DNA from 2 places in the Streptomyces sp. Edi2 genome. Region 2 is predicted to be linked to the other one. Evidence: riboswitches for the same ligand, from Rfam matches in the RefSeq annotation. Region 2 holds a riboswitch; the other holds the start of a gene.
What was found. Region 2 has a riboswitch for cobalamin ahead of ABR737_RS12415 (cobalamin biosynthesis protein). Riboswitches for the same ligand answer to the same signal wherever they lie in the genome.
Positions count from the first base shown of each region.

Region 1: linked by a shared signal. The riboswitch ahead of nicT (Nickel transporter NicT) and the one ahead of ABR737_RS12415 (cobalamin biosynthesis protein) in region 2 are both predicted to bind cobalamin.

Region 1 is NZ_JBEJGX010000003.1:2,639,424-2,643,299, reverse strand. It holds gene ABR737_RS15035 (enoyl-CoA hydratase/isomerase family protein) at 1-326, shown strand, start outside; gene ABR737_RS15030 (VOC family protein) at 539-1,039, shown strand; gene nicT (Nickel transporter NicT) at 1,115-2,383, opposite strand; cobalamin riboswitch at 2,382-2,593, opposite strand; gene ABR737_RS15020 (alpha/beta fold hydrolase) at 2,706-3,554, opposite strand; gene ABR737_RS15015 (MarR family winged helix-turn-helix transcriptional regulator) at 3,551-3,876, opposite strand, start outside.
Region 2 is NZ_JBEJGX010000003.1:2,024,518-2,028,393, reverse strand. It holds gene ABR737_RS12420 (cobyric acid synthase) at 1-1,260, opposite strand, end outside; gene ABR737_RS12415 (cobalamin biosynthesis protein) at 1,271-2,332, opposite strand; cobalamin riboswitch at 2,464-2,614, opposite strand; gene ABR737_RS12410 (effector-associated constant component EACC1) at 2,821-3,264, shown strand; gene ABR737_RS12405 (caspase family protein) at 3,270-3,876, shown strand, end outside.

The sequences.
Region 1 (3,876 bases), 610 kb from region 2:
TGGCCGGACCTGCTGCGGCGCGGGAGCTGCTCTACACCGGCCGGCTGCTCGCCGCCCACACCGCGGTGGCCCGCGGACTCGCGGAGGACAGCGTGCCCGAGGAGCAACTCACCGCCCGCACCCGCGATCTCGCCACCGCGATCGCCGGGCAGCCACCCGCGGCGATCCGGGCCGCCAAGCTGGCGGTGACCGCCGCGCTGGCACCACAGCGGCAGGCCGCCGCCGTCAATCCGCGACCGGCGGTGGCGCGGCCCCACTTCGACCGGGCGATCACCGCCTTCCTCGGGCAGCGGTCGGCCACCGCACCCGCCCCGCCCGCCGGCTGAAGACCGGCGTCGGCCCGCGCGTCCCTCCTGCGCCGGTCTGGGGGTCGCCGGTCTGGGGACCTCGGGCACCAGGGCCGGAAAGCGGGACGGAAAACGGCCGGATACCGGCCCAAGGACGCTGGGCAGTGGCGGGGCCGGTGGGGTAGATCAGAGGTGGGGAGGGCGCGGTGGCCCCTGGTGGTGTCGTGGCAGGAGATCGGAGAGCAGGCTGCATGTCCGTAAGACGTCTGAACCACGCGGTGCTTTACGTCCGTGATGTGGCCCGGTCGGTTGCTTTCTATACCGAGGCTCTGGGGCTCACGGTGGGGATGGAGGTGCCGGGACAGGCCGCTTTTCTTCGCGCTCCCGGCTCACTCAACGATCATGATTTGGCGCTGTTCTCGGTGGGGGTGGAGGCACCGGGGCCCGAGGCCGGGCGGGTCGGGCTCTACCACCTGGCCTGGGAGATCGGCACGCTCGGCGAGCTGGTCGCGGCCCATGCGCAGCTCGTCGAGCGGGGCGCGCTGGTGGGGTCGAGTGATCACCTCGTCGCCAAGTCGCTGTACGCCAAGGACCCGGACGGCAACGAGTTCGAGGTGATGTGGCGGGTCCCGCGGGAGGACTGGCCGGGACCGGACCAGCCGGAGCGGCTGCGCCCCCTCGATCTGGCGGAGGCGCTGCAGCGCTGGGGGCCGGATCTGGCGACGGGGGCGGCAGCCGGTTCGGCCACCTGAGGGGAGCCAGGGGGGCGGTGTCCCGGCGCCCATTCGGGCGCTGGGGACTTCTGCGGGGCGTGGGGCTCACGCGCCTCAGGAGTCCGGCGTGGCACACTCCGTCGGCCCCGTCGGCCCCGTCGGCCCCGTCGGCCCCGTCGGCCCCGTCGGCCCCGTCGGCCCCGTCGGCCCCGCCTGCTCCGCGGGCTGGGTTCGCCCGGCCAGCTCCGCGCGCTCTGCCCGCTCCGCCCAGCGCTTCTCGACGCCGGTCAGTCGCCAGTACGCCAGCGCCGCGGCCCACACCACCACGAACAGGCCGACGATGAGGAAGCCGACGTTGTCGAGGTCGAGGCCGGAAATCCAGCCGGTCAGCGGGTCGTTGAGGGCAAGCTTCTCGTGCAGCACGGTGACCAGCTCGATCGTGCCGATGAAGAAGGCGACCGCGATCGACAGGCCGGTGATGGTGAGGTTGTAGTAGACCTTGCGCACCGGGTTGGAGAACGCCCACTGGTAGGCGAAGTTCATGAAGGTGCCGTCGAGGGTGTCGAACAGGCTCATGCCGGCGGCGAAGAGCAGCGGCAGGCACAGCACGGCGTACCAGGGCAGGCCGGCCGCGGCGCCGCTGCCCGCCATCACCATCAGCGTCACTTCGGTCGCGGTGTCGAAGCCGAGTCCGAAGAGGAAGCCGAGCGGGAACATCTGGCCGGGGCGGGAGATCGAGCGGGTGAACCGTCCCAGGAAGCGGTTCATGAAGCCGCGCGCATCGAGGCGCTGCTCCAGCTCGGCCTCGTCGTAGTGGCCGTTGCGCATACCGCGGAAGACCCGCCAGATCCCGGCCAGCGCGATCAGGTTGAGGGCGGCGATGAGGTAGAGAAAGCTCCCCGAGATCGTGGTACCGATCGTGCCGAGGATCTGGTGCGTACGGGACTCGTCGTTGAGCAAGGTGCCCGCCAGCTGGGCGCCGCCCGCCACCAGGGCCGCCATCGCGACGACCACGCTGGAGTGGCCCAGGGCGAACCAGAAGCCGACCGAGACCGGCCGCTTGCCGTCGGCCATCAGCTTGCGGGTGGTGTTGTCGATGGCGGCGATGTGGTCGGCGTCGAAGGCGTGCCGCATCCCGAGGGTGTAGGCGGTGACACCGAGTCCCACGCCGAAGACCTGGCTGCCCACGGCGTAGTGATGCGGCACCACGAGCAGGAAGAGCACGCCGAAGGCGATGACGTGCAGACCGGCTATGACGGCCATCAGGCCCGCGGTGCGGACGGTGTCCTGCCGGCGCCAGCGGAACGCCGCGGAGGCAGGGGTGGTACGGGTATCGGTGGACAGGGCCATCCGGCGGTCACGCTCCAGCACCTCGTGGATCACTTCGTGAGATGCCGTGGCCGGTCTCCTGGCTTACGGGTGCGCGCGCCCGCCCCGCCTTCCCGGCCGCGGTCGCGGTCAGTGGCGCCGCAGACGCGCCGTGCGTCTGCGGAAGGGGCGGAAACTCCCCGATCACAGTGGCGAGGGCCGCTCCGGTCTGGGACCCAAAGGTCCGTCACCGGCTTCCCGAACACCACGGCCCGGTCACTCTAGCTGCCACGGGGTGGTCGCTGCCGCCCCGGTCGTTCTTTCGCGCCGACGGCCCCGGGGGCGTGGCCCGCGGCGGTGCAGCAGACCTCAGCAGTCCGCACGGCCTCAGCAGCCCTCAATAGTCCAGGGACGAGAGGAAGGCGTGGAGTTCGCGGTCGAAGAGTGCGGTGTTCTCCAGGTTGACCATATGTGCCGCGCCCGGTATCCGGACTCTTCGGGCGCCGGGAACGGTCAGGGTGATCGCATGGGCGTTGGCGGAGATGTCCCTGCTGTCGAGGTCGCCGTCGAACACGACGGTGGGCACCCGTATCTCGTCCAGGCGGTCGGCGGCGCCGGCCTCAAGGGCCATACCGGCACCCGCACCCTCGGCATGTACCTCCACATTGGCCTCGGCCGAGGCGCGCATCCGCTCACGGAAGCCCGGGTGCACCGTGGAGGGCGCGCGGTGCGGTCCGTCCACCCACATCCGCAGGAAGTGCTCGACATAGCGTTCCGCGCCGTCCGGTGCGCCGATCGCCGCCACCTGCTCCTTGATGTGCTCCAGGAGGAAGGGGTCGGTGAAGGCGCGGCCGCTGATGCCGGGGGAGGCGAGTGCGAGGGCCGTCACCCGCTCCGGGCGGGCTATGGCGGTGTCGAGCGCGACCCGCGCGCCATGGGAGAGGCCGACGAGGACGGCGCCGGGAACATCGAGCGTGTCCAGCAGGGCGCACAGATCGTCGTGGTTCGCGTAGTCCCCGGTCACGGTGGAGGACAGGCCATGGCCGCGGAAGTCGTAACGGATCGCGCGCAGGCCGGAGTTCACCAGCCAGGCGAACTGCTCGTCCCACATGTGCTGGTCGAGCATGCCGCCGTGGAGCAGCACCACCGCGGGGCCCGAGCCGGCCGTTTCGTAGAACAGCTCACCGTCGTCGACCGGCACGAGCCCGTTGTCGATCTCGGACCAGTCGGTGATTCCTCGGGTCATCTTGCGGGCCGTCCTTTGTGTACCGGATGCGATGAGGTGGGCGTGATGCCATTGTCGTCGCTCTTGCCGGTGGTGCCGCAACTGCCGGTTTCCTCCGGTGTCACGCGTGAGCCGTCCGCCAGCTGCCGGAACTCCTCGCCGAGCCGGTCCAGTACGTGCAGCGCGGTACGGACGTCCTCGGCGGACAGGTCGGCCAGCCGTTGCCTCAGCGCCGCTGCCTCGGATTCCCGGACGTCGCGTATCGCTTCCGTGCCCTCGTCGGTGAGCCGGATCAGGGACGAGCGGCGGTGCGCGGGGTTCGGGGCGGTCACGACCAGGCCCA
Region 2 (3,876 bases):
CTCGTCCCCGCCGGTCACTTCGGCGACGCCGTGGTGGATCTCGTAGCCCGCCACCGGCTCGCCCAGCGCCTCGCCGACCGGCCGCGCCAGGGTCTTCTCCGCCGCGAACCGTACGCGCACGGGCAGCAGCCCCAGCCCGTCGACCGTGCCGGCCTTCGACTCGACGTCGTCCTCGATGCGCTCGCCCAGCATCTGGAAGCCGCCGCAGATGCCCAGCACCGGGCGGCCCTCGGCGGCCCGCCGGACGACCGCGTCCGCCAGCCCGCGCTCGCGCAGCCACTGCAGGGCCCGGACCGTGCCGCGGGTCCCCGGCAGTACCACCAGGTCCGCGTCGGCCAGCTCCTCGGCCTGGTCCACGAACCGCACCACCACGCCCGGCTCCGCGGCCAGCGCGTCCACGTCCGTGAAGTTCGACATCAGCGGGACGGCACAGACCGCCACCCGCAGCACCTCGGCGCCGTGGGGCGGAGCCACCACGCTCTCGCGCACCGCGCCGCGCAGCGACACGTGCAGCCCGTCCTCCTCGTCGATGCCGAGGCCGTGCGAGAAGGGCAGCACGCCCAGCGTCTGCCGCCCGGTCAGGCCGCGCAGCATCTCCAAGCCCGGCTCCAGCAGCGTCACATCGCCGCGGAACTTGTTGACGAGATACCCCGCGACCAGCGCCTGGTCCTCCTTGGACAGCAGCGCCGTGGTGCCGAAGAAGGAGGCGAACACCCCGCCGCGGTCGATGTCACCGACCACCACCACCGGGATCCGGGCGGCCCGCGCCAGGCCCATGTTCACGAGGTCGGTACGCCGCAGATTGATCTCGGCGGGACTTCCGGCGCCCTCGCAGATCACCGCGTCGTGGGTACGCCGCAGCTCGGCCAGGCAGTCGGTGACCGTGCCGAGCAACTGCTTCTGGCGGCCCTCGTGGTAGCCCCTGGCACTGAGCTCGCCCACCGGCTTCCCCAGCAGCACCACCTGGCTGCTGCGGTCGCTGCCGGGCTTGAGCAGCACGGGGTTCATCAGCGCGGTCGGCTCCACCCGCGCCGCGGCGGCCTGCATCGCCTGGGCCCGCCCGATCTCCGCGCCCTCGCGGGTGACGAACGAATTCAGCGACATGTTCTGCGCCTTGAACGGCGCCACCCGCACCCCCTGCCGGGCCAGCCAGCGGCAGATCCCCGCCGTCACCACGCTCTTGCCGGCGTCGGACGTCGTACCGGCCACCAACAGGCCACCGCCGACGGCCCCGCCCGCTGCCTTGAACCGCCCGTTCACCGGGTCCTCCTCATACGCCGGGACTCCGGCTGTCGTGAGCCGTACGCGCCAGTGCACGCACGGCCCTGCGCGATACCGCACCCGCGGCCGGGCGGGCGGCGGTCACCGGGGACCGCCGCAGCGCCCCGGCCGCCAGCCGCGCCGCCACCGTCGTCGCCAGCGCAAGGACACTCACCCGGCGCGAGAGCCGCACCGCCCGTTCGATGTCGGGCACCGCGACCGGCGGCGCCCCGTCGTTGAGCACCGGCCGGTGCTCGACCCGTCCGCCGTAGGCCAGCGTGCCGCCCAGCCGTACGCCCAGCGCGCCCGCGAACGACGCCTCCACCGGGCCCGCGTTGGGGCTCGGATGGGCGCCGCCGTCCGCCCGCCAGGCCCGCAGCGCACCGCGCCGGTCGGGGCCCGCGAGCACGGTGAGGGCGGCGGTCAGCCGGGAGCCGGGCCAGCCGGCGAGGTCGTCGAGCCGGGCCGAGGCCCAGCCGAAGCGGCGGTGGCGCGGCGACTTGTGCCCCACCATCGCGTCCAGGGTGTTCACCGCCCGGAACGCCACCAGGCCGGGCACCCCGCCCAGCGCGCCCCACACCAGGGCGCCCACCACGGCGTCCGAGGTGTTCTCGGCGACCGACTCCACCACCGCGCGGGCCATCTGGGACCCGTCCAGGGCCTGGGGATCGCGGCCGCACAGATGCGGCAGCCGCTCCCGCGCCACGTCCAGGTCACCCGCCGTCAGCGCACCACCGACGGCCCGGGCCTCGCGGCCGAGCGAGGTGCCGCCCAGCACCGCCCAGACCGTCGCCGCGGTCAGCGCGATCCGGGCGCCGCCGCGCAGGGGAGGCGGGACGGTGGCCCGTACGGTGCGCTCCAGCAGCGCGGCCCCGGCGGCGGCACCGCCCGCACACAGCACGGCGTGCGCCGCCCCGTATCCGCGGTGATCGCGCCACAGCCGGCGCTCGACGGCGCTCGCGGCCCGGCCGAAGGCGGCCACCGGATGGCCGCGCCGCGGGTCCGCCGCGATCAGGTCGCCGAGAAAGCCGAGGGCCGCGCCGCACGCATATCCCGCGTGTTCGCCGCGCACCGGTCAGACCGCCGTGCAGGCGCGTCCAACGGACCCTGTGGCGGCGGGCAGTGGAGATCTCGACGGGTGGCCGGGCATGGCGGTGTGTCCTCACTCAGGGTCCGCGCCCTGGCTCGACGTGTCGGCGACAAGAGTCTCCTGGCTCCCGGATCGGCGAGTCCTCCGGCCTTCCAGTCCCTGCGTACGTCATCCGACGTATGCGAGGCGGACCGTGGCCTTCGCTGGAGGATCGCTCCCCGGTGACAGTGGCGGGACCGCGCCGGATTCGCACCGGACTTCCTCAGCTGTCGCCGAATGGCTCCGGCAGTCCACCACGCCCCGCGATGCCCGTCAACTCGGCCTTGACCTGCGACGCTGTCCTGTGGCACGCGCTGTGGTGCACGCCACAGCGTGGCGATGAGGTCACAGACGGTTGCCCGCGCCCCTGATCTCACGTCACTATCTGGTGGTGCACGGTGGCGACGGGGCCGCCGGAAGGGGGCCGGGGGATGCCGCAGAGCGCTGACCGTCACGAGATCCGCCTCAGGATCACGGGCACCAACAATCCTGACCAGGACCTCGAAGACCTCAAGGCCTGGCTGGAGCGCGAGCCGTGGCTGGACCGGCACGGCCACGACTGGCTGCTGCGGCCGCGCCCTGCGGACGCGAGCGACGACGGCCCCGGTGACATGGCCGCCGGCCTCGACGACCTGATCCTGGTCATCATCGGCGCCGTCACCGGCGAGATCACCAAAAGCCTCACCATCGCCCTGCAGGAGTGGCTGCGACGGCGCCGGGAGGAGCGCGACACCGGCGAGCGGCCCGCCGTCGCCGTCGGGGCCGGTGACGGGGACCTGCACGCGCTCGGCGACGCGGGCCCGGGCACGGCGGCCCCCGAACACCCCGATCCCGGCAGCCCGGCGGACGGGAGCGGCAGCACCGCCGGGGACTGAGCCGGATGTCCGAATACGACGCACGGGGCAAGGTCAACCGGGCGCTGCTGATCAGCGTCGACGACTACCGCTCGCTGCGCCCGCTGCCCGCGGTGAAGGACAACGTCCGCAAGCTGGAGCAGGCCCTGCTCGCCCCCGGCACCGATCTGTTCACCAAGGGCGAGATCGTCACCTGCCGGCCCCAGGAGCCCTGGGAGGTGGAACAGGCGCTGGACACCGTCGTCCAGGAGGCGCGCGGGCTGCTGCTGGTGTACTTCTCCGGCCACGGCCGGGTGGGCAGCGACGGCGGCAATCTGCACCTCATGGTCGGTGCCTCGGAACCGCGGCACAAGACCGTCTCCTGGCAGGACACCGTGCTCTCCTACCTGGACAACGCCCGGGCCGACCGCATCGTGATCGTCCTGGAGTGCTGTTACGCCGGCAACGCGAGCGAGGCCTTCCACTCCTGCCGCAACCCCACCTCGCTGCTGATGGCCGCGCAGCCCAACCGCCGGATCTTCAGCGGCGAGGAGCCCACCGGGGGCAGCGTCTTCAACCGTGCCCTGGTCCAGATCCTGGAACAAGGCATCCCCGGCAAACGGTTCGTCACCTTCGAGGACCTGGTCCGGGCCC